DNA from 4 places in the Erwinia sp. INIA01 genome. Region 1 is predicted to be linked to each of the others. Evidence: riboswitches for the same ligand, from Rfam matches in the RefSeq annotation. Region 1 holds a riboswitch; each other region holds the start of a gene.

Evidence for each region. A riboswitch is a leader RNA that binds a small molecule or an ion and turns the genes downstream of it on or off. The one in region 1 is predicted to bind thiamine pyrophosphate.
Region 2: another riboswitch for thiamine pyrophosphate. It lies ahead of thiC (phosphomethylpyrimidine synthase ThiC); the one in region 1 lies ahead of thiB (thiamine ABC transporter substrate binding subunit).
Region 3: another riboswitch for thiamine pyrophosphate. It lies ahead of tenA (thiaminase II); the one in region 1 lies ahead of thiB (thiamine ABC transporter substrate binding subunit).
Region 4: another riboswitch for thiamine pyrophosphate. It lies ahead of OMR58_RS11105 (TenA family protein); the one in region 1 lies ahead of thiB (thiamine ABC transporter substrate binding subunit).

Annotation. Positions count from the first base shown of each region.
Region 1 covers NZ_JAPDNC010000007.1:156,857-164,738, forward strand. Annotated here, with positions in the region: gene OMR58_RS14100 (MFS transporter) at 1-192, opposite strand, end outside; gene sgrR (HTH-type transcriptional regulator SgrR) at 443-2,107, shown strand; TPP riboswitch at 2,144-2,262, shown strand; gene thiB (thiamine ABC transporter substrate binding subunit) at 2,301-3,287, shown strand; gene thiP (thiamine/thiamine pyrophosphate ABC transporter permease ThiP) at 3,263-4,873, shown strand; gene thiQ (thiamine ABC transporter ATP-binding protein ThiQ) at 4,857-5,558, shown strand; gene OMR58_RS14125 (DedA family protein) at 5,571-6,332, opposite strand; gene polB (DNA polymerase II) at 6,503-7,882, shown strand, end outside.
Region 2 covers NZ_JAPDNC010000023.1:14,555-22,436, reverse strand. Annotated here, with positions in the region: gene OMR58_RS25240 (YjaG family protein) at 1-177, opposite strand, end outside; gene nfi (deoxyribonuclease V) at 240-905, opposite strand; gene hemE (uroporphyrinogen decarboxylase) at 909-1,976, opposite strand; gene OMR58_RS25225 (bactofilin family protein) at 2,138-2,860, opposite strand; gene nudC (NAD(+) diphosphatase) at 3,234-4,007, opposite strand; gene rsd (sigma D regulator) at 4,081-4,587, shown strand; TPP riboswitch at 4,724-4,824, shown strand; gene thiC (phosphomethylpyrimidine synthase ThiC) at 4,914-6,863, shown strand; gene thiE (thiamine phosphate synthase) at 6,860-7,504, shown strand; gene OMR58_RS25200 (aminotransferase-like domain-containing protein) at 7,633-7,882, opposite strand, start outside.
Region 3 covers NZ_JAPDNC010000005.1:136,086-143,967, reverse strand. Annotated here, with positions in the region: gene OMR58_RS10775 (FAD-dependent oxidoreductase) at 1-770, opposite strand, end outside; gene OMR58_RS10770 (ABC transporter substrate-binding protein) at 859-1,791, opposite strand; gene OMR58_RS10765 (ABC transporter permease) at 1,826-2,587, opposite strand; gene OMR58_RS10760 (ABC transporter ATP-binding protein) at 2,584-3,315, opposite strand; gene tenA (thiaminase II) at 3,321-4,022, opposite strand; TPP riboswitch at 4,087-4,191, opposite strand; gene OMR58_RS10750 (hypothetical protein) at 4,566-4,706, opposite strand; gene OMR58_RS10745 (hemin-degrading factor) at 5,854-6,888, shown strand; gene OMR58_RS10740 (extensin-like domain-containing protein) at 7,042-7,740, opposite strand.
Region 4 covers NZ_JAPDNC010000005.1:213,050-220,931, reverse strand. Annotated here, with positions in the region: gene phnM (alpha-D-ribose 1-methylphosphonate 5-triphosphate diphosphatase) at 1-292, shown strand, start outside; gene phnN (ribose 1,5-bisphosphokinase) at 292-855, shown strand; gene OMR58_RS11125 (FAD-binding oxidoreductase) at 1,035-2,540, opposite strand; gene OMR58_RS11120 (c-type cytochrome) at 2,558-2,914, opposite strand; gene OMR58_RS11115 (cytochrome c) at 2,935-4,326, opposite strand; partial or broken gene OMR58_RS11110 (Rpn family recombination-promoting nuclease/putative transposase) at 4,629-5,006, shown strand; TPP riboswitch at 5,089-5,202, shown strand; gene OMR58_RS11105 (TenA family protein) at 5,279-5,917, shown strand; gene OMR58_RS11100 (anion permease) at 6,036-7,499, opposite strand; gene citX (citrate lyase holo-[acyl-carrier protein] synthase) at 7,521-7,882, opposite strand, start outside.

The sequences.
Region 1 (7,882 bases):
GACCACAATCCCCGCCACTGCATTCACCGTGTAGAACAGCCCCACCCAGAACGGCCGCACGTCGACTTCACGGCTGAGGAACAGGCTGAGCGTCGGTGCCTGTAGCGCACCGGCAATGCCGACCATAAACGTAATCGCCATAAACGCCAGATAGACCGGATTAAAACGATGACGCGCCAACAGCGATTTCATAGCAATGCCTCACTGGCATAAAAAAGGGAGAAATAATGCAAAAGCTTAGAAGAGAAACGACGAAAAAAGCCAGCGACATTTTTGCCCGCTGGCTGGTGAACAGCACCATACTCAGAAATCAGTGACCTCAGCCACTAAAGATGGCCAAGCGCCACTCCGTAGAGTGCCTCCCGCTCTTCCATCTGCTGCCATTATCGCCGTAATATACGGCAGGAAAAACTGACCGCTTTCACTACGGAGTTCCTCTTTTATGTCCTCACCGCGCTTGCAGCAGCAATTTATCCGGCTCTGGCAATACTGCGACGGCCAGCCGCAGGAAACCACGCTTAACGATCTGGCAGTACGGCTCAGCTGCTCGCGGCGCCATATGCGCAATCTGCTGAATGCCATGCAGGAGGCGGGCTGGCTGGAGTGGCAGGCGGAAGCCGGGCGCGGCAAGCGTTCACGGCTCAGCTTTCTCTACACCGGATTGGCCCTACAGCAGCAGCGTGCTGAGGATCTGCTGGAACAGGACCGTATCGACCAGCTGGTGCAGTTAGTGGGGGATAAAAACCGCGTGCGGCAGATGCTGCTTTCCCATCTCGGACGCAGTTTCCGCCAGGGCAAACATATCCTCCGCGTACTTTACTATCGCCCACTGCTTAACCTGCTGCCAGGCACGCCGCTGCGGCGATCGGAAACCCATCTGGCCCGCCAGATTTTCAGCGGTCTGGCGCGAATAAATGAGGAAAACGGGGAAGCTGAACCGGATATCGCCCACCACTGGCAACAGCTGAGCCCACTGCACTGGCGATTCTTTCTGCGCCCGGCCATTCGCTTCCACCACGGTCGCGAACTGGATATGGCAGACGTTATCACCAGCCTGCAGCGCTTAAAGGAGCAACCGTTATTCAGCCACTTCGAACGTATTGAATCCAATGCGCCGTGGACGCTGGACATTCACCTCAAACATACCGACAGCTGGCTTCCGTGGCTGCTGGCCAGCGTCAGCGCGATGATCCTGCCAAAAGAGTGGCCGTTTATTCGCAATTTCGCCCGCCAGCCAACGGGAACCGGCCCCTATGCCGTCGAGCACAATCAACAAAGCCAGCTGCGTATCAGCGCCTTCGACGACTATTTTGGCTACCGCGCATTGATTGATGAGGTCAATATCTGGGTGCTACCGGAAATCAGCGATGAGCTGGTTTACTCGGGCGTGAAGCTGCAAAGCGACGATACCGACGAGCAGCCGCAGGAGAGCCGTCTCGAAGAAGGCTGCTATTTCCTGCTGTTTGACCAGCGCTCCGAACTGGGCCGTAACGAGGCCGTTCGCCGCTGGCTGAGTTCAATCTTCAACCCGATTACCCTGCTCAACCACAGCGGGATTGCCTATCAGCGTTACTGGTTCCCGGCATGGGGCCTGCTGCCGCGCTGGCACCATCGCCACGATATGGAGATGACCGATAAACCCGAAGGGTTGGATTCGCTGACCATTACCTGGTACAGCGATCAGATTGAACACCAGGGCATCGCCAACGCTCTGGGCCCCATTCTTGCCGCGCACGGCGTGGAGCTGATAACCCAGGAACTGGACTACGAGAGCTGGCATCAGGGAAACGCCGACAGTGATATCTGGCTGGGCAGCGCCAACTTTACGTTACCGCTGGATTTCTCGCTGTTCTCGCTGCTGTATGAAGTTCCACTGATGCATCACTGCATTCCCATCGACTGGCAGCAGGATGCGCAGCAGTGGCGGGAGCAGAAGCTGCCGCTGGCCGAGTGGAGCAAGCAGCTGATCGACAATCATTATCTGCACCCGCTGTTCCACCACTGGCTGCAACTGCACGGCCAGCGCAGCATGCGCGGCGTAAGAATGAACACCCTGGGCTGGTTCGATTTCAAATCCGCCTGGTTTGCGCCACCGGATGAGGCATGAGTGCTTTCGTTAGCGGAGTGAACTCTCTAGAATAAGCCGTTCTCAACGGGGTGCGGATAACCCGGTTGCCCGGCAGCAGAGTGATACCGCTGAGAGAAAACCCGTCGAACCTGATCCGGCTCATACCGGCGTAGGGATTTGAGAGTGCTGTCTGCTCAGATCCTTTGCGCATCTTCTTTTCAAGGAACGCAAAGTGCTAAAAAAAATCTTACCTCTGCTGGTGCTGTTCTCGCTGCCCGCCGCTGCCGCGAAAGACGTACTGACCGTCTATACCTACGATTCGTTCTCCGCCGACTGGGGCCCCGGTCCGGCGGTCAAAAAAGCCTTTGAGGCACAGTGCAACTGCGAGCTGAAGTTCGTCGCGCTGGCGGATGGCGTTTCGCTGCTCAACCGTCTGCGGATGGAGGGTAAGAACAGCCAGGCCGACGTGGTGCTGGGTCTGGACAACAACCTGCTGGATGCGGCCGAAAAAACCGGTCTGTTCGCCGCCAGCCAGGTCAATACCGACAGCAGCAGCGTTCCCGGCGGCTGGAAAAACAGCACCTTTGTGCCCTTTGACTACGGCTGGTTTGCCTTCGTTTACGACAAAACCCGCCTGCAAAACCCGCCGAAAAGTCTGAAGGAGCTGGTTGAGAGCGATCGTCCGCTCAAAGTGATTTATGAAGATCCGCGCACCAGCACGCCGGGCCTGGGTCTGCTGCTGTGGATGCAGAAGGTGTATGGCGAACAGGCTCCGGCAGCCTGGCAGAAACTGGCACAGAAAACCGTCACCGTCACCAAGGGCTGGAGCGAAGCCTACGGCCTGTTCCTGAAAGGCGAAAGCGATATGGTGCTGAGCTACACCACCTCCCCCGCCTACCACCTGATTGAAGAGAAGAAAGACCAGTACGCCGCCGCCAACTTCAGCGAAGGCCACTATCTGCAGGTGGAAGTAGCCGGTCAGCTCAAGGCCAGCAAACAGCCGAAGCTGGCGCAGGAGTTTATGCAATTCCTGCTGACACCGGCTTTCCAGAACACCATTGCTACCGGCAACTGGATGTATCCGGCGATCAAAACTACCCTGCCTGCCGGTTTTGACACGCTCACCGTTCCGGCGACGACGCTGCAGTACAGCCCGCAGGACGTTGCCAGCCAGCGCAGTCAGTGGATCGGTGAATGGCAACGCGCCGTCAGCCGCTGATCCCCGGCTGGCTGATCCCGGGCGGTCTGACGGCGATAATGCTGGCCGGGATCGCCCTGCTGGCATTCCTGTCGCTGTGGTTTAACGCGCCGGAGAGCGACTGGCGCAGCCTCATCTCGGACAGCTATCTCTGGCACGTGCTGCGCTTTTCGTTCTGGCAGGCGCTGCTTTCTGCCCTGCTGTCGGTGCTGCCCGCCATCCCGCTGGCGCGCGCGCTCTATCGCCGTCGCTTTCCCGGCCGCAGCACCCTGTTACGCCTGTGCGCCATGACGCTGGTACTGCCGGTGCTGGTTGCCGTCTTCGGCATCCTCAGCGTGTATGGCCGCAGCGGCTGGCTGGCGGAATTTTGTTCACTGATCGGCATCAGCTATACTTTTACCCCCTACGGTCTACAGGGCATTCTGCTGGCCCATATCTTCTTTAACCTGCCGCTGGCCAGTCGACTGCTGCTACAGGCGCTACAGCAAATCCCCGGCGAGCAGCGCCAGCTTGCGGCACAGCTTGGTCTGCGAGGCTGGACGCACTTTCGTATTGTGGAGTGGACGTGGCTGCGTCGCCAGATTCTGCCCGCCGGTGCACTGATTTTCATGCTCTGCTTCGCCAGCTTTGCCACCGTACTGTCGCTGGGCGGCGGGCCACGCGCCACCACTATCGAACTGGCCATTTTCCAGGCGCTAAGCTTTGATTACGATCCCGGCAGAGCGGCGCTCCTGGCGCTGCTGCAAATGTGCTGCTGTCTGGGCCTGGTACTGCTCAGCCAGCGTCTCAACAAAGCCATGCCCGCGGGAAGCGACAGCCTTGGCGGCTGGCGAAACCCGGAAGACAGCCGCTGCGCCCGACTGCTGGACGGTCTGACGATTACGCTGGCGCTGCTGCTGATCCTGCCGCCGCTGCTGGCGGTCGTTGTTGACGGGCTGCGCCAGGGGCTGAGCGGCGTATTGATTCAGCCCGCGCTCTGGCAGGCCACCTTTACCTCACTGCGCATTGCGCTGGGTGCAGGGGTGCTGAGCGTGATACTGACGGTGATGCTACTGTGGAGCAGCCGCGAGCTGCGTCTGCGCCAGCATCCCCGCTGGGGGCAGACGCTGGAACTGAGCGGAATGCTGATCCTCGCCATGCCGGGTATCGTACTGGCGACCGGTTTTTTCCTGTTGCTCAACGCCACGGTCGGCCTGCCGCAGTCGGCGGACGGCATTGTGATTTTTACTAACGCACTGATGGCCATTCCCTACGCGATGAAGGTGCTGGAAAACCCGCTGCGCGACATTGCCGAACGCTATAACCGCCTGTGCCTTTCGTTGGATATTCGCGGCTGGAACCGCCTGAAGCTGATAGAGCTGCGCGCGCTGAAGCGGCCGCTGGCCCAGGCGCTGGCGTTTGCCTGCGTGCTGTCGATTGGTGATTTTGGCGTGGTGGCGCTGTTCGGTAATGAAAGTTTCCGCACGCTGCCGTTTTATCTTCATCAGCAGATTGGCTCATACCGCAGCAGCGAAGGGGCGGTCACCGCGCTGCTACTGCTGCTGCTCTGCTTCCTGTTATTCACCCTGATTGAAAAACTGCCGGGGCGCCATGCTAAGCCTGACTAACCTGACCTACCTCTATAACCATCTGCCAATGCGCTTTACCTTCAGCGCACAGGCGGGTGAGCGACTGGCGATCCTTGGCCCCAGCGGCGCGGGTAAAAGCACGCTGCTGAGCCTGATTGCCGGTTTTCTGCCTGCCAGCAGCGGCAGCCTGCTGCTGGATGGTCAGGATCATCGTGATTCTCCCCCGGCCAGACGCCCGATATCGATGCTGTTTCAGGAGAACAATCTCTTCCCACATTTAACGGTTGCGCAAAACATCGGGCTGGGGCTGCATCCGGGCCTGAAGCTGAGCCACCAGCAAAAACAGGCTCTTCAGGAGATTACCCGCCGCGTCGGGCTGGAAGAACAGCTGCAAAGATTGCCGCATCAGCTCTCCGGCGGCCAGCGCCAGCGTGCGGCTCTCGCCCGCTGCCTGGTCAGGCAACAGCCGATCCTGCTGCTGGACGAGCCCTTTTCCGCGCTCGACCCGGCGCTGCGTAAGGAGATGCTGGAACTGGTGGATGAAGTATGCAACGAGCGCAATATCACGCTGCTGATGGTGTCACACAGTATTGAAGATGCGGCGCGCATCGCGCCGCGCAGCCTGCTGATTGTGGACGGCAGAGTTTACTGGGACGGCAGCACCGTACAGTTACAGCAGGGCGAAGTCGATGAAGCGGAGATTTTGGGGATCAAACGCCGTTAACCCCCGTAACACTCAGAAGAAAACCTGCCACAGCAGATGGCGGAACACCGGCATCAGCGGATGGAACTGAATGGCAATAAAGCTGCCGATAGCCAGAACCAGCATGAACGGAGCCAGCCAGCGCAGACGTGATGCAGGCAGATAAGGAGTGGCCCAGTCGTGCTGCTTTTTCGCCCGCAGCCAGCGCCAGCTCAGCCAGAAGCCCAGCCACACAACGATAGCCACCAGCAACAGCAGCCATTTAAACAGGCCGCTGCTGGCATCTTTCGGCACGTCAATCGCCACCCCGGCAAGAATACCCGGCAGCAGATAAAGCGGTGGCCACAGCAGGCAGCCGATGATGTTCGGCGGTAAAAACTTGCGCACCGGCAGCTCAAGCATGCCGGCAACCAGCGGGATCAGCGGTCGCGTCGGTCCGATAAATCGCCCGACGATAATGGTAAACATGCTGTGCTCGTGCAGGGCATGCTCGGTTTTATCCATTAATTTTTGGTGCCGTTTGATAAACGACCAGCGGTGCAGCGGCCCCTTAAACTGCCAGCCGATAAAGTACGAGATCCAGTCCCCCAGCAGGCAGCCAATAATCCCCGCCAGCCAGGCGGGATACAGCGCCACCTGCCCGCTGCCAATCAGCGCGCCAAAGGAAGCCATCAGCACGGTGCCGGGAAGCAGCAGCCCCACCAGCGCCAGAGATTCTAAAAAGGTCACCAGCCCAACGGCCAGCAGCGACCACGCCAGCGATTGAGTAATGATGTGTTGCAGCCAGGCTTCCATAATGTTCCAAAACGATTTTCAGGACCTCGGATTGTCCTGAGAGAGTTAAAAAGCGTCAAGGCGAGATTTGTATACGAATGCATAGCGACGAGAATTCAGGTAGCCGCCTAATGAACACTGTATAAATAAACATGCTATTATTGTCTAATGAACAGCATAACGAGGTCAGGGTGAATAACGCACAAGCAGGATTTCTGTTAACCCGCCACTGGCGGGATACGCCCTCAGGCAGCGAAATTACCCTGTGGCTGGCAACCGACAGCGGCCCGCAGTGCGTGGTGCTGCCGCCGCAGGAGTCGGTGGCCTTTCTCCCCGCTGAACAGCAGGCTGCCGCCAGTGCGCTGCTGGCCGGCGAACGCGACTGGCGCTTTGCCCCCCTGAGCCTGAAAGATTTCCGCCAGCGTCCGGTGGTCGGTCTGTACTGCAAACAGTATCGCCAGCTGCAGAAACTGGAAAAACTGCTGCGTGAAAACGGCATTGTCCTTTTCGAAGCCGATGTCCGCCCCCCGGAACGTTTTTTGATGGAACGGTTTATCACTGCCGCCGTCTGGTTCAGCGGCCAGCCCGCCGGAGCCAGACTGGTGAACACCCGCTTAAAACCTCACCCCGACTATCGCCCGCCGCTGAAATGGGTATCGCTGGATATCGAAACCACCCAGCACGGCGAGCTTTACTGCATCGGCCTGGAGGGCTGCGGCCAGCGCGATGTGTATATGCTCGGCCCGGCGAACGGCGATGCCAGCAGTATCGATTTTAATCTGGAATACGTTTCCAGCCGTCCACAGCTGCTGGAGAAACTCAACAACTGGTTTGCCCGCCACGATCCCGACGTGCTGATCGGCTGGAACGTAGTGCAGTTTGACCTGCGCGTGCTGCAAAAACATGCCGATCGCTACGGCATTCCGCTGCGTCTGGGGCGCGGCAGCAGCAACGTGCTGGAGTGGCGCGAACACGGTTTCAAACCGGGCATTTTCTTTGCGCAGGCCAGCGGTCGGCTGATTATCGACGGTATTGAAGCGCTGAAATCGGCCTTCTGGAACTTCGACTCTTTCAGTCTGGAGGCCGTTTCCCGCGAGCTGCTCGGCGAGGGCAAGGCGATTAACAATCCCTGGCAGCGCATGGAGGAGATCAACCAGCGCTTTGCCGAAGATAAACCGGCGCTGGCACACTACAACCTGAAGGACTGCGAGCTGGTCACCCGCATTTTCCAGCATACCGAGCTGATGCCGTTTTTGCTGGAGCGCGCCTCGGTTAACGGCCTGGCGGTGGATCGCCACGGCGGCTCGGTGGCCGCCTTCGGCCATCTTTATCTGCCGCGCATGCACCGCGCGGGCTTCGTTGCGCCCAACCTCGGTGAGATTGCCCCGGAGGCCAGCCCGGGCGGCTACGTGATGGACTCGCGCCCCGGCCTGTACGATTCGGTGCTGGTTCTGGACTATAAAAGTCTGTACCCCTCAATTATCCGCACCTTTCTGATCGACCCGGTGGGCCTGGTCGAGGGCATGGCACATCCCGATGAGGCCGATTCCGTTCCCGGCTTTCGCGGCGCG
Region 2 (7,882 bases), on a different contig from region 1:
CAGAGTTTCCCACAGCAAATCCAGAATGCGGCGATACAGCTGCCCATCGCCGAAACCGGTCTGCTGGCAAAATGCACGGTAGTTAGGGGCCATCCGCTCACACAGGCAGGCCATAAAAGTCACATGCTGCCAGCTTTCCAGCTTTTCCAGCCGTAAATGAATTGGGTTAAGTAACATATCAGGGTCTCAGAATTAACGCGCTGCGGGGAGTGTACCTGAAAAGCACCACGGCATCACGGTTAACCCTGAGGGAGAGAGGTAAAAGCCCGACGCCGTGACGCAACGGCATCCGCCCAGCGCGTTGGCTCCGGCAGTCGATAACCCTGCAAGCAGTTTTCCACCCACTTAAGAGCGGTAGCCTGGCTGACACGATGTCCGGTGGAGATAAACAGCGGGTTACAGCGCGCTTTACTGCGCAATACCCAGCCAAGCTGCTGGCCTTTATCCATCAGCGGCTGGCAGCTGCCGGGTTCAGCATCCGGCGGCGTAAATGCGCCACACAGCCGCTTTTTCGCCACGCCAATCGTCGGGACGTCCACCAGCAGGCCGAAGTGGCTTGCCACACCCAGCCGCCTTGGATGAGCGATGCCGTGGCCATCTACCAGTAACAGGTCGGGACGATGAGCAAGCTGCTGCCAGGCGGCCTGCAGTGCAGGAGTTTCACGGAAGGAAAGAAAACCGGGAATGTAGGGCATGGTGGTGGCTATACGCGCCACCTGATGCTCAATCAGCCGCAGTGAAGGGTATTCCAGTATGACCAGGGCGGCACGGGTAACCTCTCCGCCCTGCTCAAAGCCGACATCCGCGCCACCTATCAGTCGCGGAGGCATGACGTCAAAATCATCCTGAAGGATAACGTCAGCTGCGAGAGCACGCTGCTGGTCACGCAATACGGCTATGTCCATTTTTTACTCCTGGTGATAAGGGCGCGAAAGTTTGCGCACCGCCTCCACAAAAGCGCCCGCATGCTCTGGCGGTACATCCTGATGAATTCCGTGACCCAGGTTGAACACGTGTCCGGTTCCCTGGCCATAGCCCTCGAGAATACCTGCCACTTCCTGCTCGATCCGTGCAGGAGGTGCGTAAAGGATGGAAGGGTCCATATTTCCCTGCAGTGCCACTTTATCCCCCACGCGGCGACGGGCATCGGCGATATCCGTAGTCCAGTCCAGACCCAGCGCATCACAGCCGGTTGCTGCCATCTCTTCCAGCCACTGACCGCCACCTTTCGTAAACAGCGTTACCGGAACGCGGCGACCGTCATTCTCATGCAGCAGGCCATCGACGATCTTGTGCATGTAATAGAGCGAGAACTCGCGATAGTCGCGGCCCGTCAGTACACCGCCCCAGGTATCGAAGATCATCACCGACTGTGCACCCGCGCGAATTTGGGCGTTTAAGTAAAGGGTTACGCTATCAGCAAGTTTGTCGAGCATCAGGTGCAGAGTCTGTGGTTCGGCATACATCATCTTTTTGAGCTTGGTAAATGCTTTACTGCTGCCGCCTTCCACCATATAGGTCGCCAACGTCCAGGGACTGCCGGAGAAACCGATTAATGGCACTTCGCCGTTTAGATTCTTGCGAATCGTTCGCACGGCATTCATCACATAGCCCAGTTCCTGTTCAGGATCGGGGATCGGCAGCTTCTCAACATCGGCACGGCACGTTATTGGCTGCGAGAAACGAGGACCTTCACCCGTTTCAAAGTAGAGGCCCAGCCCCATCGCATCAGGGATCGTCAGAATATCGGAGAACAGAATTGCCGCATCAAGCGCATAGCGCCGCAGAGGCTGCAGCGTGACTTCACAGGCCAGCTCGGCGTTTTTACACAGCGACATGAAGTCACCGGCGACGGCACGCGTGGCTTTATACTCCGGCAAGTAGCGTCCGGCCTGGCGCATCATCCATACGGGGGTAATATCAACAGGCTGGCGCAGCAGGGCGCGCAGATAACGATCGTTCTTCAGTTCACTCATCACAGGGCTCTCTACTCCAAATAAGCCTGTAGTGTACCATTTATCAAGATTGACTGTGCCCGGTAGCCCGATAATTTGAAGGGATCGCAAAATTTCCCTGCCTGTACGCATATAAATATCAAGGCAGGGGCGGAACCGGGCCTGAAATGGGGCACCTCGTGCTACTTCTTAGCCTGCATCTGATTACTTTTTGCAGCACCACCTTCAACAGAAACCAGTGAAGGCACACGTTCAGGATCTGGGCTATTTGAATTTTTTGCTTTTTTATCTTTTATTTCAGCGGTTTCTTCAACCCAATGAGAGTTACCAATAAATACGCCACCTTTCTCAATTGAGAATTCACTAGCATAAACATCGCCTTCTATTCTTCCTCGCGACATTATCACTACCGTTTTCGCGTAGCAGCATCCTTTTAACAGACCGTTTACGATCAGCTTTAAGGATGTGACTTTCCCAACGACTTTTCCTTCCTTACCGATCTGCGTGACTTTTTTACTGGTTACATCACCCTCAACTTCACCGCTAATGGTAATGTTATTTTCATTAGTAATTTCACCGCGTAGCATTGTTCCGGGTGAAATAGTTGTTTCCTTAATATTATTACTTTCCGCTGATGGGTCCATGCTGATGCTCTCACTCATTGTACTGGCGGACGAATCCTGTCCTTTTGTCGTTTTAACTTCTTCTTTCTTACTGAAATTAAACATATTTATAATCACTCTATTAACGCGTAGATATGTCGACAGACTCAGCAGGACAAGGCATCCCATACCGCCAAGGAAAATCAGCATTGAAATTCTGTGCGATAGCAAAAAAGCGATAATGCTACCGATCCAGAAAATCCAGATCCCCCAAAGATAATATTGCGTTCTGTTCTTAAACATACCTACATCCAACCTACATATGAATCACCTTGATGAATTGTCGCCCGACCGCATCACTAATGGCTGCATACGGATCGGCAACTTCGCTTTCAAAGGATTTAATAAGATATATTAGGAAATAGCACTCTGAGTTAAATAAAGACTATTTCTTTCATCGGGAATTTAAAGCGAAAAACGGAGTCAATTGAAAACTATTCCTTGTTACGAGCTTAAAATCTTCCACGCAGTGAATCATATTAGAATTCACCGCAGAGATAAACCTAAAGGTCCTTATATCTGGATAGCAGTCAATCCCCCGGCCGCACCAAACGGCAAACCAGGGGAAACAGAGTGGGAAGTACTAATGCATTAAATTGTTAATCAGTCGTGAATTTCACTCATCATCAGCACGGCATAATGCCACTGTATCCTCGATTAAACGTCGTGCGATAGTGCCTGCTGGCGGCAACAGCGGTAAAGCATCATACCGATACCAACCCGCATCCAGCAGTTCTTTAGGATCAATGTTGATTTCGCCCGCATCATAGTCGGCCATAAAGGCCATCATCAGCGACTGTGGAAATGGCCACGGCTGAGATGAAACATATCGCAGATTTTTAACCTTAATTGCCGCCTCTTCCATCACTTCGCGCGCTACCGTCTGCTCCAGCGTCTCACCGACTTCAGCAAAGCCCGCTAGCACAGTATAAATGCCGTTACGATGGCGGGTATGCTGGGCCAGCAGGATCTTATCTTCACGGCGAATGGCAACAATGATACAGGGAGCAATTTGCGGATAGTAACGCTGCCGACAGTGGCTGCACAGGCAGGCCCATTCGGTTTTGCTATGATGCATCTCGTGGCCGCAATAGCCACACCAGCGGTGCGACCGGTAAAACTCTGCCAACTGTATACCCCGACCAGCCAGCTGGAATAAACCGGTCTCCTGATCGAGTAGCTGACGCAGCGATCCGGTATCACGCGTGCGGTTTTCGCAGATCAACCACACCGTTTCCCCCTGCCATTCGCCGATAGGCGATCCTTTTGATCCCGTCAAGCCGAATGATTCGGCAGATCCTCGAGGAATTTCGCCTTTTGGTAACCAAATTTTATGTTCGTGGCTGACAACCCACCAGCCAGTGTCTACGCTTGATATTTGACGTTCCATAACTTGCTTATCATCCTCAGCTCAAAGACTGGTTTGAGGTCAGGCATTAAAAATAAAACTCACGGAGATGAACATGCTTAACCAGTTAGAAAATCTGGCCGCGCGGGTTGGCGGCTGTAGTGAACTGGTCGATTTCTGTTTACACGCCCGTAAGCAGCTGCTGATTGCCTATTATCAAATGGCCGGTTTAAAGCCTAACAAGGAATCGTTGACGGCGCTCGATGAAAATGCGCTGGATAATTTTTGCCAGAATCTGGTGGACTATCTCTCTACCGGCCATTTCACGGCTTACGAACGTTTCATTAAAGAGCTGGAAGGAACGGAACAGCTGGCGCAGGCGGCATTAATTTATCCATCCTTACGTGCCAATACCGACCACATTATGCAGATTTATGATACGTATCTGGAAAAGGCCATCGAAACAGATGATGCGGTAGATTTCCAGCAAACGCTTTCCCTGGTCGGCGAAGTGCTGGCTGAACGTTTCGTGCTGGAAGATAAATTTATCAAGCTGGCTCTGGAAAAAGTTGCTGAAAATCAGATAACTAAAGATGTAGCGCCTCTTGCGCCTTCCGCCTGATTCGTTATCAGATTGTGAATTACTTGTAGTTTCCAATTAGCCCCTTTATGCTGAAGGGGCTATTTAGTTTGAGCAAAAAACGTTTTGTTCTGACTTAAAACTGATTTTCTGACAACAAAGTCTGAAAATCAGAGAGTATTTCTTGTCGGAGTGCCCCATGGGGCTGAGACCGTTAATTCGGGATCCGCGGAACCTGTTCAGGTTAACACCTGCGAAGGGAACAAGAGTAAAATCGTCTGCGATGATGCGAAATAAAATGTTTCACATCGTTCAAATTACTCCCGCCTCCAGGCAAGCAACTTTCCCTAATATTTCAGGAATTTGCTATGTCTACCGTTGAAAAACTTCTCGTTGAGAAAAAAACCAATCGCCGTGAGCAGCGCGCTGAAGCTCAGCAGTTTATCGATTCTCTGCAAGGCACGGCCTTCCCCAATTCAAAACGTATTTATCTGACCGGCTCCCGGGACGATATCCGCGTGCCAATGCGCGAAATCCAGCTTAGTCCAACCGTGATTGGGGGCAGCAAAGATAACCCGACGCTGGAAGAGAATGAGCCGGTGCCTGTGTACGACACGGCTGGCCCCTACGGCGATCCGGCAGCGGCTATCGATGTGCATCGCGGCATCGACAAGTTGCGCAGCACATGGATTCACCAGCGTGCCGATACGGAAGAAATTACTGAACTCAGCTCGGTCTACACCCAACAGCGGCTGGCCGATGAAGGCCTGGATCATCTGCGTTTCGAGAACCTTCCTCGTCCACGCCGCGCACTGGCAGGCCGCTGCGTTACTCAAATGCATTACGCGCGCCTGGGCGTGATCACCCCGGAAATGGAATATATCGCCATCCGCGAGAATATGGGCCGTGAACGTATTCGCGGTGAAATCCTTCTGCAACAGCATCCGGGCAACAGCTTCGGCGCCAGCCTGCCTGAAAATATCAGCGCAGAGTTTGTGCGCCAGGAAGTCGCCGCCGGGCGGGCGATCATTCCGGCCAATATTAACCATCCGGAATCAGAACCGATGATCATTGGGCGTAACTTCCTGGTGAAGATCAACGCCAATATCGGCAACTCCGCGGTCAGCTCTTCGATTGAGGAGGAAGTTGAAAAACTGGTGTGGTCTGCACGCTGGGGCGCCGACACGGTGATGGATCTTTCTACCGGTCGCTATATCCATGAAACGCGTGAATGGATACTGCGTAACAGCCCTGTACCGATTGGCACCGTGCCAATCTACCAGGCGCTGGAGAAGGTTAATGGCGTAGCAGAAGATCTTAACTGGGAAATTTTCCGCGATACGCTGCTGGAACAGGCAGAGCAAGGCGTTGACTACTTCACCATTCATGCCGGCGTGTTGCTGCGTTACGTACCGATGACCGCTAAAAGGCTGACCGGCATTGTTTCGCGCGGCGGATCGATCATGGCGAAATGGTGCCTGTCGCACCATAAAGAGAGTTTCCTCTACCTGCATTTCCGCGAGATTTGTGAAATCTGTGCCGCCTATGATGTTTCCCTCTCACTCGGGGACGGCCTGCGCCCGGGTTCGATTCAGGATGCTAACGACGAAGCACAGTTCTCCGAACTACATACGCTGGGAGAGCTAACCAAAATTGCCTGGGAATATGATGTGCAGGTGATGATTGAGGGACCCGGGCACGTGCCAATGCAGATGATCCGCCGTAATATGACCGAGCAGCTGGAACATTGCCATGAAGCACCGTTTTATACGCTCGGCCCGCTGACCACCGACATCGCTCCCGGCTATGACCACTTTACGTCCGGGATTGGTGCAGCGATGATCGGTTGGTTTGGCTGCGCGATGCTGTGCTATGTGACGCCGAAAGAGCATCTTGGATTGCCTAACAAAGAAGATGTTAAACAGGGGCTGATTACCTATAAGATCGCCGCACATGCTGCCGATCTCGCAAAAGGCCATCCCGGCGCGCAGATCCGTGATAATGCGATGTCGAAAGCACGCTTTGAGTTTCGCTGGGAAGATCAGTTTAATCTTGCCCTCGATCCGCATACCGCCCGCGCCTATCATGATGAAACCCTGCCGCAGGAATCCGGCAAGGTGGCGCACTTCTGCTCAATGTGCGGGCCGAAGTTCTGTTCAATGAAGATCACCCAGGAAGTGCGCGAGTACGCCGCGCGCCAGCAAGCCCAGGCCATGCCGATTGAGATAGGTATGGCGCAGATGTCTGATGAATTCCGCAATCGCGGCGGTGAGCTGTATCACCGCGCCGATGCGCTTAAAACCGAGGAAAATGTATGAGTCGTGGTCCTTTTCCCGCTACCGACGCCCGGCTTGGGCTTTATCCGGTGGTGGAAACCGTTGAGTGGATTGTCCGCCTGCTGGATTTTGGTGTGCGCACTATACAACTGCGCATTAAAGATCGTCAGGATGATGAAGTAGAGCAGCAGATCGCTGAAGCGATTGCCCTCGGCAAACGTTACCAGGCAAGGTTGTTTATCAATGACTACTGGCGTCTGGCGATCAAATATCAGGCGTATGGCGTTCATCTGGGTCAGGAAGACCTGGATATCGCCGACCTTGATGCGATTCACGCTGCAGGACTGCGGCTGGGACTGTCTACTCACGATGATGCCGAGCTGGATCGGGCGCTGGCCGTAGAACCGTCCTACATCGCTTTGGGCCACGTTTTTCCAACGCAGACCAAAGATATGCCTTCTGCGCCACAGGGGTTAGCGGAACTGGCTCGGCATATTCAACGCCTGCAGGGTGTCTCTACTGTCGCTATTGGCGGTATCAGCATCGATCGCGTCCCGGCCGTGCTGGCAACCGGTGTCGGCAGCGTGGCCGTGGTCAGTGCCATCACCAAAGCGGAAGACTGGCAGGCGGCAACTCGCCAGCTGCTGGATCTGATTGAATCCCCGGAAGGCGCTGCACAATAAAATGTAATGTGTCGTAACGCCGGCAAACTGTCATGAAGCAACGCCGCAGACTCAGTCTCTGCGGCTTTTCACCTCTGTATACCCCGCTATAGTGGCGGGGCTGACGACAGTTTCGCCGTCAGCCAGGGTCAGCGCTGTTCCTTCCCGCTGGCCCTGCCTTCTCCCCAATCGTTACTGGCCGTCGTCAGCTCATGTACCGGTGAGCAGGATTGCATGGCCCGCTCTACGGCAGCGCCAAGAATCGCCAGCGCCCGCTCGGTTTTATCCGTACAGGTTTGGGCATAGCTCAACCGCAGGCAGTTGCGATACTTACCCGAAGCGGAGAACAACGAACCGACGGCGATTTGGATTTTTGAATCCCGCAGTTCAGCATTGAGC
Region 3 (7,882 bases), on a different contig from region 1:
AAGGGGGAAACCGTGGCGACCTGCTGCTTAAAGGCATCAATACCGGAGGCCTCCAGCTCGCCAAACTGGCCCTTGGTAATGGAATAGCCGCACTGCCAGAAACTGCCGCGATCGATCATAATAAAGTTCTGCTTCGGCCCCTTATGGCCCATCCCCCACTGCGGGTCCTCTTCGCGCTTATCCAGGCGGAACCAGACTACGTCTCGCGGCGCGCCGAACGATTTTCCGCTCAGCTGCGCTTTTTCCCGCACCTTTGAGTGGCGGCCGTCGCAGCCGACCACCAGCCGGGCACGAATCTCACGCGTCTGGCCGTCGGCAATCGCGCGCACGCCGCATACCCGGCCATCGGCAGTGATCAGATCGTCGAAGGCACAGGATTGCAAAAGGGTAAAACCGGGAAGGGCGCTGGCGCGCTCGGCGAGAAAATTCAGGAAGTCCCACTGCGGCATAAAGGCGATAAATTTGCACTTCACCGGCAGGCGGGTGAAGTTTGCCAGCGTCACCTCTTCGCCACCGACCTCGGCCTGTAGCTTTTCGGCGCGCTGGTGGGGCAGCTTCAGCAGATCCTCAAGCAGCCCGAGGTGATGCATGATCTGCAGCGTTGAGGGGTGAATGGTGTCGCCGCGAAAATCGCGTAAAAAGTCGGCGTGCTTTTCCAGAACCACAACCTGCACGCCTGCCCGTGCCAGCAAATAGCCGAGCATCAAACCGGCAGGACCACCGCCGACGATGCAACAGTCGGCGGTGAGCGTTTCCGCTGTCCGATCCATACAATCCACCTCTGCAATGCGATAAGTGAATTATATGATAATGCTTATCATTATCTATATCGAGTCATGATTCGCCTGCGGGTGAGGATTATTTAATTTCCACCGCGTAGTCTGCCACCGGGGTGATTTTTTTAATCAGCTTATTATCAAACAGGAACTGCTCGTAGGCCTGGTAGCGGGCGGTGTCCAGATGCGCCGGATCGCGGGCGAACAGCGGCAGTGATTTCTGCCACGCCTGGCGGTTCAGATCGGTGTTCAGCTCCGGGTGGCTGCTGGCAAAGGCCTTCCAGGTTTCCTGCGGGTGTGCCTGAAGATAGTCGTTACCCTTCTTCAGCGCGGCGAGGAATTTGGCAATTTTCGGCTTGTTGACGTCATCGCGGTTAGCGACAATCACCAGCTCGTCATAGGCCGGAACGCCGTAATCTTCCACGTTGAACACCTTAGGATCTTTGCCCTGGATTTGCACTTCCAGCGCCTCGATATTGCGATAGCCGCCGATCACCGCATCCACCTGGCCCGCCAGCAGCGCACCGGTCAGCTGGAAGTTGACGTTAACCGGGGTGATATCGGCAGAGGAAATTCCCTCGTGCTTGAGCATGGTGCCCAGCGTGGCTTCTTCAATGCCGGTCACCGAGAAGCCGACCTTTTTGCCTTTCAGATCGGCAGGCGATTTAATGTTTTTATCCAGCGTCATCACCGTGTTTAGCGGCGTATTCACCAGCGTGCCGACGCGTACCAGCGGTAATCCCTGGTCGGCGAAGAAGTGCAGCTGCGGCTGATAGGTGATTGCCAGATCGGCTTTCTTTGCGGCCACCAGGCGCGGCGGCAGGGAAGGATCGGACGGCGGCACGATCTTCACGTCCAGCCCTTCGGCTTCAAACGCGCCAATCTGCTCGGCAACGATAATCGGCGCGTGGTCCGGGTTAACGTACCAGTCCAGCATCAGCGTGACGTTTTCCGCCGCGGCGGCGTGGCCCGCAATGGCCGTTCCCAGCAGCAGGGCGCAGAGGTTCTTTTTCATTGCTGTTATTCCTTGTTATGTCGTTTGCAGGTGATTATTCCGCCGTCCAGTTAATCAGGCGGCGCAGCAGGCTATCGACGGCAACCCAGAGCAGCACCGTCATCAGAATCAAAATAAACAGCGCGGCGAACAGCTGGTCGGTCTGCATCCGCGCATTAGCGTTGAGCATCAGATAACCCAGACCTTCGGCCGAGCCGACCCATTCGCCGATAATCGCCCCGATGGGGGCCACGGCGGCCGCCATGCGCAGCCCGGTGCCGAAGGCGGGCAGCGCCGCCATCAGCCGCACGTGGCGCAGCAGCGCCCAGGGGGAAGCTCCCATCGTGCGGGCCAGATCGAGGTAGTCGTTATTCACCCGGCGCAGACCATCAAAGAATGCCGAAGTGACGGGGAAGAAGATCACCAGCACCGCCATCGCCACCTTGGCGCTCATGCCAAAGCCGAACCACAGCACCAGCAGCGGGGCGAGGGCAAACACCGGGATCGCCTGACTGGTCAGCACCAGCGGCATCAGCCAGCGCTGTAAGCGTGGGGAAAACACCATGCTCAGCGCCAGCAGTGCGCCGAGCAGAACCCCGAGCAGCAGGCCGCTGACCACCTCCGATGCTGTTACCAGCGAGTGGTAGGCCAGGAATCCGCGACCCTCCCACAGCGCCTGCGCAACGGCGGCGGGCGTCGGCAGCAGAAACGCCGGAATATTGCTCAGCGTAGCCAGCCACCACAGCAGTACCAGACCGATAAACACCGTCAGCCCGCGGCCCCATTTAGCCAGACGACTGTCCTGTTGATGGCTCATTCTGCGGCCCTCACCAGCTGTTGCAGCAGCTCGGCCTGACTCTTCAGCAGGTCGGCATCATCCGGCGCGCGCGGCGGCAGGCCACCGATATGATGGCTGTCATCAATACCTGCCGGATGCGGAGACAGCACCAGCAGCCGGTGGCTGAGGCGGCAGGCCTCCATCGGATCATGGGTGATCAACAGCACGGTATGGTCGGCCAGCAGCTCGGCCGCCAGGGTCTGGATGGTGGCGCGGGTGATGGCATCCAGCGCCGAGAAAGGCTCATCCATCAACACGATCGGCTGGCGCTCGTACAGCGTACGGGCGATCGCCGCGCGCTGCCGCATCCCCCCGGAGAGCGCGGCAGGGCGGTCGTCGCCGTGGCCGCTCAGTCCGACCTGTTCCAGCAGATGCTCCGCCCAGGTGAGGTCGGCTTTTTCCCCGCGCAGGCGAGGGCCGAGAGTGATGTTTTCCCGCACCGTCAGCCACGGATAGAGCAGATCCCGCTGGCCCATATAGGCAATGCGCCCCGGAACCGGCAGGCCGTCGCTGGCGGTGACCGAACCTGACGTGGCCTTAGCCAGCCCGGCGATAATCTTCAGCAGGCTGGTTTTCCCCGCGCCGCTGGCGCCAAGCATGGCGACGAAGGTACCGCCCTCAATGCGGAAGTTCAGCCGCTCAAAGATAACCCGGTCGCCGAAGCGCAGGGTCAGATCGCGGATGTCTATGCCGGGGCGGGAAATCACGCCGTTCACCACGCGTTAACCGGGTTGTCGACCGCGTTCAGCCCCATCTGCCAGAAGGCGCCTTCCAGCCGGGTGGCGGTCGTGAAGATTTCACTCAGCCGATCGAAACGGGCGTCGGCACCGCGCTGCTGGCCCACGCGGTCGAGCAGCTCAATCGCCGCTTTCACGCCGTCCAGATAGCCCTGGTCGCTGTAGTTCTGCATCCACGAAGCGTAAGGATTACCCTCCATCACCGTGGCCGGGTCGGCCAGCAGGCGCAGGCCAACTTCCGCATAGCCCGCCACGCAGGGCAGCAGGGCGGCCAGCAGTTCCAGCGCATCGCCCGAGTGGCCGATATCCAGTACGTAGCGGGTGTAGTTGATGGTTTCAGTGGCTTCCTGCTCGTGTTCCATCTGCGTTTCGTTCAGGCCCCATCCGGCGCAGTAGCCGACGTGCAGCGGCAGTTCGGCGACGATGTTGTTCAGCGATCCGGCGGCGGCGCGGATGTCCGGCAGGGTGTGGAATTTGGTGACCAGCAGGGCGTAGGCGCGGGCGAAGTGGACGAGGAACAGATAGTCCTGGGTCAGGTAGCGGCGGAAGGCAATTTCCGGCAGCGTACCGGCACCCAGCTGTTGCAGGAACGGGTGGGCGACGTAGTGTTCCCAGTGCGGTCCGGCATTTTGACGGAGGCGACCAAACAGACCGAATTCGAACATTGAAGCAGGCATAAGATCTCCAAAATCGTGGTGGAGATCCGGGGTGCGGCGGCGGTGTGAAGAGGCAAATACCGATCTGTGTTTGCCAACCCGTCCCTTCGCTGGCATGACCCAGATCAGGTTCAAAGGGTTCGGCATTGCTGCCATCTCAGCCCGTTACAGGACACCCCTCGGAGGCGGTTGTTATACGATATTTATTTTTTGATTACAATCGATTGATTGGGGCCCGTGTTCCAGCAGGCTGGTTGTTCCCCCGGTCGGTCGGTCCTCGCGCCGCTGCGCGGTGCCCTCACTGCGGTCGTCAGCCTGTCGGACCGTCAGAGACGGGCCGTCCATGGCCCGGCTCTGACTTTCCCCCGCGTCCATGCGGGTGAATCCTGGCTTCCTCGCTTCGTTCAGCGCTGCGGATTGCCCGCTCGGGGGAACAGCCAGTCTGCTTTTGACTCAGGAGTTGTTTGTAAAGGAAACATGGCTTCGTGCTTTGTATGATAAATGTCCACTGATGGGGACTTATGGAAGCTCAGCGTTCCATTTGACCGGATGCTTTACGGAATCTCAGTGTTCCAGCAGGCTGGTTGTTCCCCCGGTCGGGCGGTCCTCGCGCCGCTGCGCGGTGCCTTCACTGCGTTCGTCAGCCTGTCGGACCGCCAGAGACGGGCCGTCCATGGCCCGGCTCTGACTTTCCCCCGCGTCCATGCGGGTGAATCCTGGCTTCCTCGCTCCGTTCAGCGCTGCGGATTGCCCGATCAGGGGAGCAACCAGTCTGCTTTTGGCTTGAGTGTTGTCTGAAAGACAGACCTGGCTTCCTCGCTTCGTTCAGCGCTGCGGATTGCCCGCTCGGGGGAGCAACCAGTCTGCTTTTGGCTTGGGTGTTGTCTGAAAGACAGATCTGATTTCTTCGCTCCTTTCAGTGCTGCGTATTACCTGACCGGGGGAGCAGCCAGTGTGCTTTTGACTTAAGTGCTGCCTGTGGGAAGTCCGTGTTGTCGTTTTTTAAACCTGGCAGCGGATGTTTCAAACGCTGGAGCTGGTGGTTTGCATTTGTGGGTGTTTTTATCGGAGTTATATTCAAATTGAATGTTTTTTTCCCGAATTTCGTGCAATTTTGGGTGGTTAGTGATTTCTGGACGATTTACAGAAACTCAATGCTTGCTCTAACTGGCGGCTTTTAACAGCCCGCACAATGCAAGAAAGAGGGGGGGCCTTGGTGGCTGGCGGGTAATCCGCAGCGCCGAGGAGCAGGCATTACGCCAGGAGAAGGCAGCAGGGACGCTGCCATCAGGCCGGGTTTGAACAGGGATGTTCAATCCTGGCCGGTCCGTCGGCGAAATGCCGAAAACGAGGGAACCGCCACGCGGCGCGAGGACCGGCCGCCTGCCACCGAGGCCACCCCTTTTTCACCATTCTCATCGCGATAAAGCGATAAAAAAAGCCAAACTACCCACTACAGATTCGTTCATGGCTCGGCTCTGAATTTCATCACATTGTGCGGCAAACTCCTTGCTCCCAGGCTATTTAAAGCGCTGCGAATTGACCGATCGAGGGAGCAGCCAGTCTGTTTTAGGTTTGGTGAGGGGTAGGGGAAAACATCGCCTCCTTGCTTTGTACTGCACTCGTACTCGGCGGCATGGCGTGCCTTAACAAAATTTAATGCTGCGGCGGTTTATCGCCGGGGGAAATCCGGCATCGAGCCTTACCTGTTGCGGGTTGAGGTAGATACTCGCCCGTTCACGCCCCTGGGTGGATTATTAAGTTCTTTTCAGGTTTCCTGTTTTTACTTGTGGCCCTGAGCGGGCGGCGATCATACTGCGCGCAAATGCCCGATTCTGTAAGGAACCTCACCATGTCGCAGTCGCTTTATTCACGCTATGTTGCCGCCCGTGCGGACCACCCTCAGCTTTATGCCCGCGATCTTGCCGCGCTGCTGGAAACCAGCGAAGCACAGCTCGCCGCCGCGCGCGTGGGCCACGATGCCCGCCGTCTGGCCGATGAACCCAAAGCCCTGCTCGGCGCGCTGGCGTCGGTCGGTGAACTGAAGGCGATTACGCGTAACGACTGGGCGGTTCACGAGCAGGTGGGCCATTACGTTAATCAGCAACTGGACGGCCACGCGGGCCTGATCCTCAATCCGGGCGGCATCGATTTACGCCTGTTCCTCAAGCAGTGGCACAGCGCCTTTGTGCTGGAAGAATCTTCCGCACGCGGCGTGCGCCATAGCCTGCAATTCTTCGATGCGCAGGGTGACGCCATCCACAAAGTTTACACCACCGGAAACAGCGATATGGCCGCCTGGCAGCAGCTGATTGCACAGTTTGCCCGCGAGGAGAACCCGGAGCTGGAAGTGGTTGCCGCCCAGAAGCAGGCGTTCGCCACGGAAGTGGACAGCGCGCGGCTGGAAGAAGAGTGGCGCGGCATGACCGACGTGCATCAGTTTTACATGATCCTGCACCGCCATCGTCTCTCTCGCCAGCAGGCGTTTAACAGCGTCAGCGACGATCTGGCCCGCCGGGTCGACAATCAGGCCGTTGAAGCACTGCTTAACCGCGTACAGCAGGACGGCAATCCGATCATGGTGTTTGTGGCGAACCGTGGCGCGGTGCAGATCTTTACCGGTCCGCTGGCGCGCGTTGAGCCGATGCGCGGCTGGCTGAATATTTTCAATCCAGAGTTTACGCTGCACCTGCGCGACAGCGAGATTGCGGAGAGCTGGATCACCCGCAAACCGACGGTTGACGGCGTGGTGACCAGTCTGGAGTTGTACGCTGCCGACGGTACGCAGATTGCGCAGCTGTACGGCGAGCGTAAAGAAGGCCAGCCGGAGCAGTCGCTGTGGCGCGAGCAGTTAGCCGAGTTGGAAGAGTCAGAGGTAACAGTCTGATTTGAGTGTGTGTGAAATAAGGTCTTTTTGAGACCATTTAGCCGCTATCGATGGACGATGGCGGCTTTTTTTTGCCCTGTTTTTGTCGCGCCAGGAATGGCGGGGAGGGGGCTCTCGGTTCCGTCATTTCGCTTACGGATCCGCCCGTACGCGTCAGCGACAAAATCCGATACCGTGCATGCCAAGATGAAAATGTGAAGCGTGAGCCGCGTTATAGTCAGGCCCCAGCGCATTACCAAAGCTGGCACATCCATTGCGCCAGAGTATATGCAGTGCGGCTGACTCGCTGGCAGGCTCTTGCCAGTTTTTCGCTACCCGCAACCAGCGCCCGTTAGCCAGTTGAAAAGCGGTGATATCCCAGGCCTCTGCGGTGGCATGTTCGCTGCGCCGCCCCTGCTCACGATGATAAATATTGCGACAGGCAAAGCTGCCAACATGTTCAATACGCCGCAGCGGGCTTGCTAGCTCCGACTGCTGCAATAATTGGTGACTGCGTGTGACATACATTGTGCTGGCGACGGCCATGGGGCAACTCGCCAGAAAACTGCTGCTCAGTGACACCGGGCCAAATTTGCTGATGCGAATGGGCTGCGCGATAGTGCATTCTCCTTTGGGCTGTGGCTCTTCACGAAAACTGACCAGTCCCTGCGCACTGGCGCGCTGCAATACCGCCAGACAGGCTTGCGGATCGCCTTTCAACTTCTGCAATTTATAACGGGTTATCCAGCCCGGCGGGTCGGTCACATCCAGTGGAATAAAGGGGTTCCACTGTGCAGGAAGATGAGATTTTAACCAGGGAAGGCTCCACCAGGCTGCCAGCGCCAGAAGCGTTATCACGATAAGTACGCGCAAAATAGGTTACCCGTCATGTTGTCAATATAGATAAGTGTAGCTCTACCGTTTTTTTAGCCAGCTGGCTTCCCTGCATTGCCTGGCTGCGTTAACCAGCAATGGAGCGATGAAGCCAGGGGGCATCCGCAGGGCACGGAAGAAA
Region 4 (7,882 bases), on a different contig from region 1:
CAACGTAGCAGCACGCGACCTGGCCTCGAAGGGGCTGCTGGATATCCTTTCCTCGGATTACTATCCGGCCAGTCTGCTGGATGCCGCCTTCCGTCTGGCTGCTGATGACGAGATCGCGATGGATCTGCCTGCCGCCGTTGCGCTGGTCACCCGTAACCCGGCGCACGCCATCGGGCTGACCGATCGTGGCGTGATCGCTGAAGGAAAACGTGCGGATCTGGTGCTGGTTCATCAGCCAAGGGAACAGGTCTATATCAAAAACGTCTGGGCGAAAGGCCGGATGGTGTTCTGATGGCGCGGTTAATCTGGCTGATGGGGGCATCCGGCTCCGGCAAGGACAGCCTGCTGCTGGCACTGCGCGAAAGCGCTCCCGATCGGGTGGTAGTGGCGCACCGCTATATTACCCGCAGCGCCTCTGCCGGAGGGGAAAATCATATTGCGCTCAGCGAGCATGAGTTCCTGCGCCGCAGCGAGTTCGGCATGTTTGCCATTGAGTGGCAGGCGCACCAGTTTTACTACGCGCTGGGTAGCGAGATCGATCTGTGGCTGGCCAGTGGACTGGACGTGGTGGTCAACGGTTCGCGCCGCCATCTGGCGATTGCACAGCAGCGCTACGGCGACCGTCTGCTGCCGGTGTGCCTGCAGGTTTCGCCGGAGGTGCTGGCAAAGCGGCTGCGCCAGCGCGGACGCGAGGACGAAAGCGAAATTGCCCGTCGGATGCAGCGTGCGGCAGAGCCGATCTCGGCAGGGTGCTTGACGCTAAATAACGACGGGGCACTGGAACGCACGCTAAAAGATTTTTCGCTGCTGCTGGCGGAAGTACCGTGCCGGGATGCGGAACAGAACAGCAGGTAACCGTACTATGGCCAGCCATTGTGCACTTGCGCGCAATGGCTGCCTGGATAAAGGTCAAAGTGACTTTTTCAAAGCCAAACTAAGAAATCAAAAATTGATGACTGATTACCAATGAGCCATTATCTGTTGGCGTATGACGCAATTGACGCGCAAAGCATGCGCAGACTGCCTCCTGTACCTCACATGTCAGAGACAACAACCCCGTCCTTTTCCTGTTTGATATAGCTGTAAAAGCGTTTTTCCGGATCGTACATTTCCCGGACCTGATTCAGCTTCTGCCATTTCTCGGCAGAAAAACACTGATTCACCATCTCCGGGGCGACATCCAAATCGATTTCATTAATGTAGTAACCTTTCGCGTACGGTTTGATCGCCGCGTTGAGTTTCAGCATCAGCTTCCTGTTCGCCTCAATTTCTTCTTCCGTTGAGCCGATCAGATACCAGGAGATATAGTGCGGTGCCCAGTAGGTAAAACTGCACGGTTCCGGCACCGTCGGATTGGTATCAATCACCGAAAAACCAAACGAACGCGAATCAACGGCTTCGTTTTCCAGCAGTTCGGCAACAACCGGCAGCGCCAGCTCTGGCCGATCGGTGAAAAAGGCCGTTTCGCTGGTTCTGCTGGTGCTGTAGGCATCCGTTGCGCCCAGCGCCTGGAACAGATCCAGATAGGTCAGGGAGCGATTATGCACGCTTTGCAGGGTGCACAAATCCGGGAGTTTGCTGTTATTAAAAATGTCGGCCACTTCCCGTGCTTCCGCCTCCGTACTGCCAAATGAAATCACGTTAAGCGCCAGATGCCAGCGCTGTTCTGACGGCGGTGTACCCGGCGGGGAGAACTTGCCCAGCGCGCCGAGGATCTCCGAACGCTTCGCATTGGCCGGCAGCAGCGTCATGATTTCATCCAGCGCGGGGCGCAGGTCCGTAACGGGAAAGTAAAAACTGTTCATAATCGCGGTGGGCGCATCGTGCAGCTTTAGTCTGTAGCGCAATACTACGGCGAAAAATCCCGGGCCAACGCCGCGCATCGCCCAGTAGAGATCCGGGTTTTCTTCGGGCGAGGCCATGACGATCGAGCCGTCCGCTAACATCACCTCTGCCGCCAGAATCGACCCACACGCCATACCATAGGCGGGCATATTCCAGCCCATGCCACCGCCTAACAGAAATCCACCGAGGGTAACGAATCCGGTATGCGCCCCTGGGAATACCAGCCCTTTATCAAAGGTGGCTTCGTTCAATTCCTGACTAAGAACCCCGGGCCCGGCCCAGGCGGTTTTGGTCTGCGGGTCCAGCTCAATACTGTTAAAACGCGACATGTCGATGGTCACTGCGCCGTTACGTAACGGGGCCAGCGTGATGTTATGCCCGGAGCTGCGCAGTGCAACCCGACGCCCCGTCTGCTTTGCATAGATCAGCAGGATTTTTATATCTTCAGCGTCCAGCGGCTGAGCAATCACATCAGGGAATCGTTTCGGCTTTTTATTGTACCAGGTCATCGCCCAGAACCAGCGGAAATAGCGCGGGTCGGCGTGGCTGATAAAGGGCCCCTTGAAGCCTTTTGGTCGAACAGGATCGCTGCCGGCAGCAAAACTGGTGACCGGGCGAAGCAGGCCTGAAAACAGTATGCCAACGGCAGCTGCGGCCTTGAGGAAATGTCTGCGTGCCAGTAATAACGTCTGCACAAAAGCTCCTTGTCAGATTACGGGTTGGCGGAAGGCAACTGGCTAAAGTAATGAGAAAGTTGGCTGATATCTGTGTCCGTCAGACCGTTCACAACGTTCTGCATCATGCCGTTTTTACGGCTGCCGTCACGAAAGGCCTGGAGCTGACTGCGTAAATAGGGTGCTTTTTGCCCGGCCAGATTGGGCCACTCCGGATTCTGGCTTATACCGCCCGGACCATGGCAGCTCATGCAGCGGCTGGCCGTTTCGGGCTGCGCAAATTCCTGGCTTTTACCATCCGTGCCATCCGACATCGCCAGTGCCTGCGGCGCAGCGAAAATCGCCATGCTGGTCAGGAAAAGCCATATCAGTAAGCGGCGATTGCTGTTTTTCATACCCACTCCGTCAGTTCTCATTAGTCGCGTACGCTGTTAGCGTTGCGTGTTGTTATATTTTGCCGCACCTCGGCCACCGCTGAAGCGGACACTTCAGGGGCCTGATTGCCCCATGACGAACGAATGAAATTCAATATGTCGGCGATATTTCCGTCGCTGAGTGAATCGGCATAAGCGGGCATGGAATAAAGCGTGTCGTTGTGTTTTGTTTCGGCATTGGTTGCGCCTTCCAGCACAATTTTTATTAAGCTGGCCGGGTCGGGATTATTGACCATGGTATTTAACGCCAGCGCCGGGAATTTATTTTTGTAGCCCAGTCCGTTAGATAAATGGCAGCCTTCGCAGTGGGATAAATACTGTTTTGCTCCGGGGCTTAATGCCTCTCCTCGCGATAACTGATTCAGGGTTGTTAAATCGTAATAGGGCTTATCCTGTATGATATTCGGCTGTAACGAGCGCAGATAAGCGGCGATGGCCGAGAGATCGCTGTCCGACATATATTGTGTGGAGTGGGTGACAACATCGGACATCGGGCCGAAAGTGGCGGTTTTATCTGAACGGCCGGTTTTCAGTAGCGCAACGATTTCATCAGCGTGAGTTTGCCCCAGCCCTGAACGCTGCTCGCCGCGTAGTGAGGGCACCGAATAGCCATCAATGACCTGACCGCCGGACAAGTACTGGGTGCCTTTGCTGTTATCAAAAACGACTTCCTGCAGCGTGATGGCGCGGGGCGTATGGCAGGCACCGCAGTGGCCGAGGCCGGTGACATAATAAGCACCGAGCGCAACCGGTTCTTTCGGCAACGGACCCGGCGGCAGTGGTTTTGGTGCAAAAAGCCAGCGCCACCAGGTCATGGGCCAGCGCATCGAGAGCGGCCAGGGAATGGTGTTGTGCTCGCGGGGAGCCGCGACAGGCGTAACACCGTGCATGAAATAGGCATAAAGCGCTGCCATGTCGTTGTCAGTAATACGCGAGTAAGAGGTCCACGGCATGGCGGGGTATAGCGTGTCATCTGAAGGAGCAATGCCGTATCTGACCGCACGTTCAAAGTCGCCAAACGAATAGTTACCAATACCGGTTTTCTTATCCGGCGTGATGTTCGGCGGGATCATGCCACCAATCGGGGAGGCGATGGGTAAACCGCCACTAAACGCCGGTTTACCGGGGGCCGTATGACAGGCAACACAGTCACCCACGCGAGCCAGATATTCACCACGTGCAACCTGTTGTTCATCCATCGGTAAGGATATTTTAGCGTTGGGATAGCCAGGTTTGGGGATGATAAGAGTGGCTAACCAGGCAAGCACGGCAGCCACAGCCACACAGGCAACGACCCCGCTGGTCCAGCGGCATAGCCGGGATGTGGTCGAACATTTGGTGTGATTTTTGGTCTTTCCCTGGCCATTTTTCATCGGTTTTGATGCCTTGAGTGTGAATTATTTTTCGCTATTTAGTGCTCGTTTATTAGCAATGCGGGTTTTGATTGTTGAAATAACTCGAGAGGATAGTGTCTGAGTTTCTATATTTAAGTTATAAACGAGGTGAGTATGTTCCAGTGCAGGTCAATTTTTTAAACCAAAAATGCCGAGGCGGGTAAATTCGATTTTTTATTAAGACATACTGGTTATTGCATATAATTTACATTTATTTATGCGAGGCAATACTCAGAATTATGTCTATGCCGTTGTGCCTTATTCGGTAATTTTTCAGACATGAAAAACATATCCATCAGCGCGATCTCACCGGGCTGTTGGATCGATTGGCAACCCTGATTTTGGCAAAACACATGACGGGACAGCAGTTGGTTACGCTGGTAAACTATTTTGCGCACTCGGCGGAATTGTCCGATGCAGAGGTTTTTATCCGTAAACTGGCACAGCGCGTGCCGTCGCATAAGGATCAGCTAATGACTCTTGCAGAGCAGCTTGAAAAGAAAGGAATGAAAAAAGGGATTCTGCTCGGGGAGCAGCGCGGCGAACGTTCAGCTACGCTGAAAATTGCGCGAATGATGCTGCGCAATGGACTGGACCCGATCACGGTGATGAAGATAACCGGTTTGAGTGAAGATGACCTCGCAAAGATACCGTATTGATTTTATTTCGTCCGCTGTAAAGTTTTTCAGTCTTAGAGTTTTTGTTTACAACATCTGAACTGACAGGTTATGTTTCTTGCCGAACCTTTCCAGGGGGAGCCCACCAGCGGGCTGAGAGTTTGCACTTGCAACGGTGCGAAGACCCTTAATACCTGATCCGGATAATGCCGGCGAAGGGATGGCGCAACCTGTCTGACTTTTGCCTGCCTCCGATCGAGACGGCCAGAGTATCCACATTCAGTCGCGCTGTCTTTACTTTACAGGACAACACGATGACCGAACGTTTTACCGAAATCCTGCGTAACCAAAATCTGCCAACCTGGTCGGCGGCCGTTAATCACCGTTTCGTTGAGGAGCTGGTGACTGGCACCGTTGACGACCGTGTGATGATCAATTATCTGATTCAGGATCACCGCTTCCTCGACAGCTTCCTGATCCTGGTTGGCGCGGCAATGGCCAGTGCGGATACCACCGAAGCACGCCTGCGTTTTGGCCGCTTTGCCGGGATGGTTTCCTCCGAAGAAAACACCTATTTCCTGCGTTCGTTTATCGCGCTGGGCGTCAGTGAGCAGCTACGTAACGAACAGCCGGATACCGCTCCGACGGCCGGTTTTAAAGCCATCATGCGTGAAGCGGCAGCCACCCGCAGCTATGCGGCGATCCTTACCGTGCTGAACGTAGCTGAATGGCTGTATTATGACTGGGCGACTCACGCTGCCCGACCGCTGCCGGAGAATTTCGTCTACGCCGAGTGGGTTACGCTGCATGATAATCCGGATTTCAACGCGTTTGTGGCATTTATCCGTGAGGAACTGGATCGTGTTGGGCCAGCAGAAGCCTCGCAGTGTGAGGATCTTTTCCGCCGTGCGGTGGGGCTGGAGAAGGCATTTTTTGATGCGGCTTATGCGTAAATCACGCTGAAAGCAGGGTAATGTCAATACGAGTTGCCCGAGAAACTCGGGCATCCGGAGCGTCATAAAGAAGGGGCAGAAAGCCAGTGCAGTCTGCCCCAAAAAACTGCCCCGAAAATCAGCTCCACAGTGCCAGAATTGGCCAGCCGACCAGCAGCAGTAGCGAAATAAATACCACGCCGAATATCGCACCCAGCCGCCAGTAATCTTTCGACTTAACGTAGCCGCAGCCGTAGATAATCACGCCGGGACCGGTGGCATACGGCGTCAGGCAGCCCATAATACCAATCGACAGCACCAGCAGGATACACAGGTGCTCCATCGGCACGCCGGGAATACCTTTCCCCACGGCAAGGATCATCGGCAGCATGGTGGCGGTGTGGGCAGACAGGCTGGCAAACAGATAGTGGGCAAAATAGAACACCAGCACCAGCGCCACCACCGTACCGCTGGGGGAGAATCCCTCCAGATGGCGACTCATGGTGTTGGCAAACCAGTCGATAAAGCCGGAGCGGGTCAGGCCATTCGCCATCACCACCAGCGTGGCGAGGTTAACCAGCGTATTCCAGGCGCTGTGATATTTAGTGATGTCCTTCCACGGAACCACGTGCAGCGCCAGCATCAGGGATACCGCCAGCAGGCCGACCGCCGTGGCGTTAATAATTTTGCCGCCAAATACCCACAAAGACAGACTCAGCAGCACCAGACCAATCAGCGTCATCTCCTGGCGCGTCAGGCGACCCATCTCTTTTAGCGCGCCACCCGCCCAGTTTGAGACTTCCTCGCTGTGGGTGATCTCTGGCTTATAAAGAATATAGGACAGCCAGGGTGCCACGATCAGCAGGATAATCCCCACCGGCAGGAAGCTGAGGAACCACTGCAGCCAGCTGATATGAATACCGGCAATTTTACCCACAAACTCCAGGCCCAGCACGTTAGGCGCGGCACCAGTAATAAACATCGATGAGCTGAGACTGGTGCCTATCACCATCATCCACATCAGGTAGCCGCCGATGCGCTTTGACGAGGGATCGTTGGGGAATGATTTAAACAGCGGCGGCAGGTTTTTGATCACCGGGAACACCGTGCCGCCGGTGCGTGCGGTATTGGAAGGGGTAAACGGTGCCAGCATAATGTCGATGATCACGATGGCGTAGCCCAGCGTCAGCGTGCGCTTACCCATAAACTTAACCATAAACAGTGCGATACGTCGGCCCAGACCGGTAACTTCATAGCCCAGCGCGAAGATAAATGCGCCGAACACCAGCCAGACCGTCGAGCTGGAAAAGCCCGCTAAACCCCATTTCAGCGCCTGTTTACCGGCGTTAAATTCCGGATCTGCCAGCTCGGCGGCATCAAACAACACGTAGTGACTGCCGATAACGCAAATGGTTACGGCGATAAAACTGATCGCGGTTGCCGGGATGGGCTCAAGAATCATCCCAACAATCATCGCCACAAATACCGCAAAATAGTGCCAGGCCTGCGGCGGCATGCCATCAGGCACCGGGATCAGCAGCATAATGGCGAGAACAACCAGCGGTGCCAGAGATTTCCATATCTTATCTTTCGCAATGGACATAATCGATCCTCTATCAGGGATTTAATGATGGTTAATGGCATCAGCCTTCTGGAGCAGCGCGTCCATCTGGCGGAGCAGGTCGGTCACCGGATGTGCGCGATTGCGGGCGCACACCGAGGCCTCCTGCTGACACAGCAGACAGGTGCGGGGAGGCAGGCCGAAGTCTTTGCGCGACAGAAGGGTTCCCTGCGGCGTGAGCACGTCAAAATCCCACAGCCTGCCCAGCGGCGAAGCCTGCTCGAGATCGATCAGCGCGCGCTTCACCCGTTCGGCGGGCGCGTTAACCGCCAGCAGACCTTCCGGGCCGCTGGGTAGCGCAACGCAGCGCTGGCGGTTAATTTCCCAGCCGGACGCTTCCAGCAACTGCCGTAACGCCCGCAGGC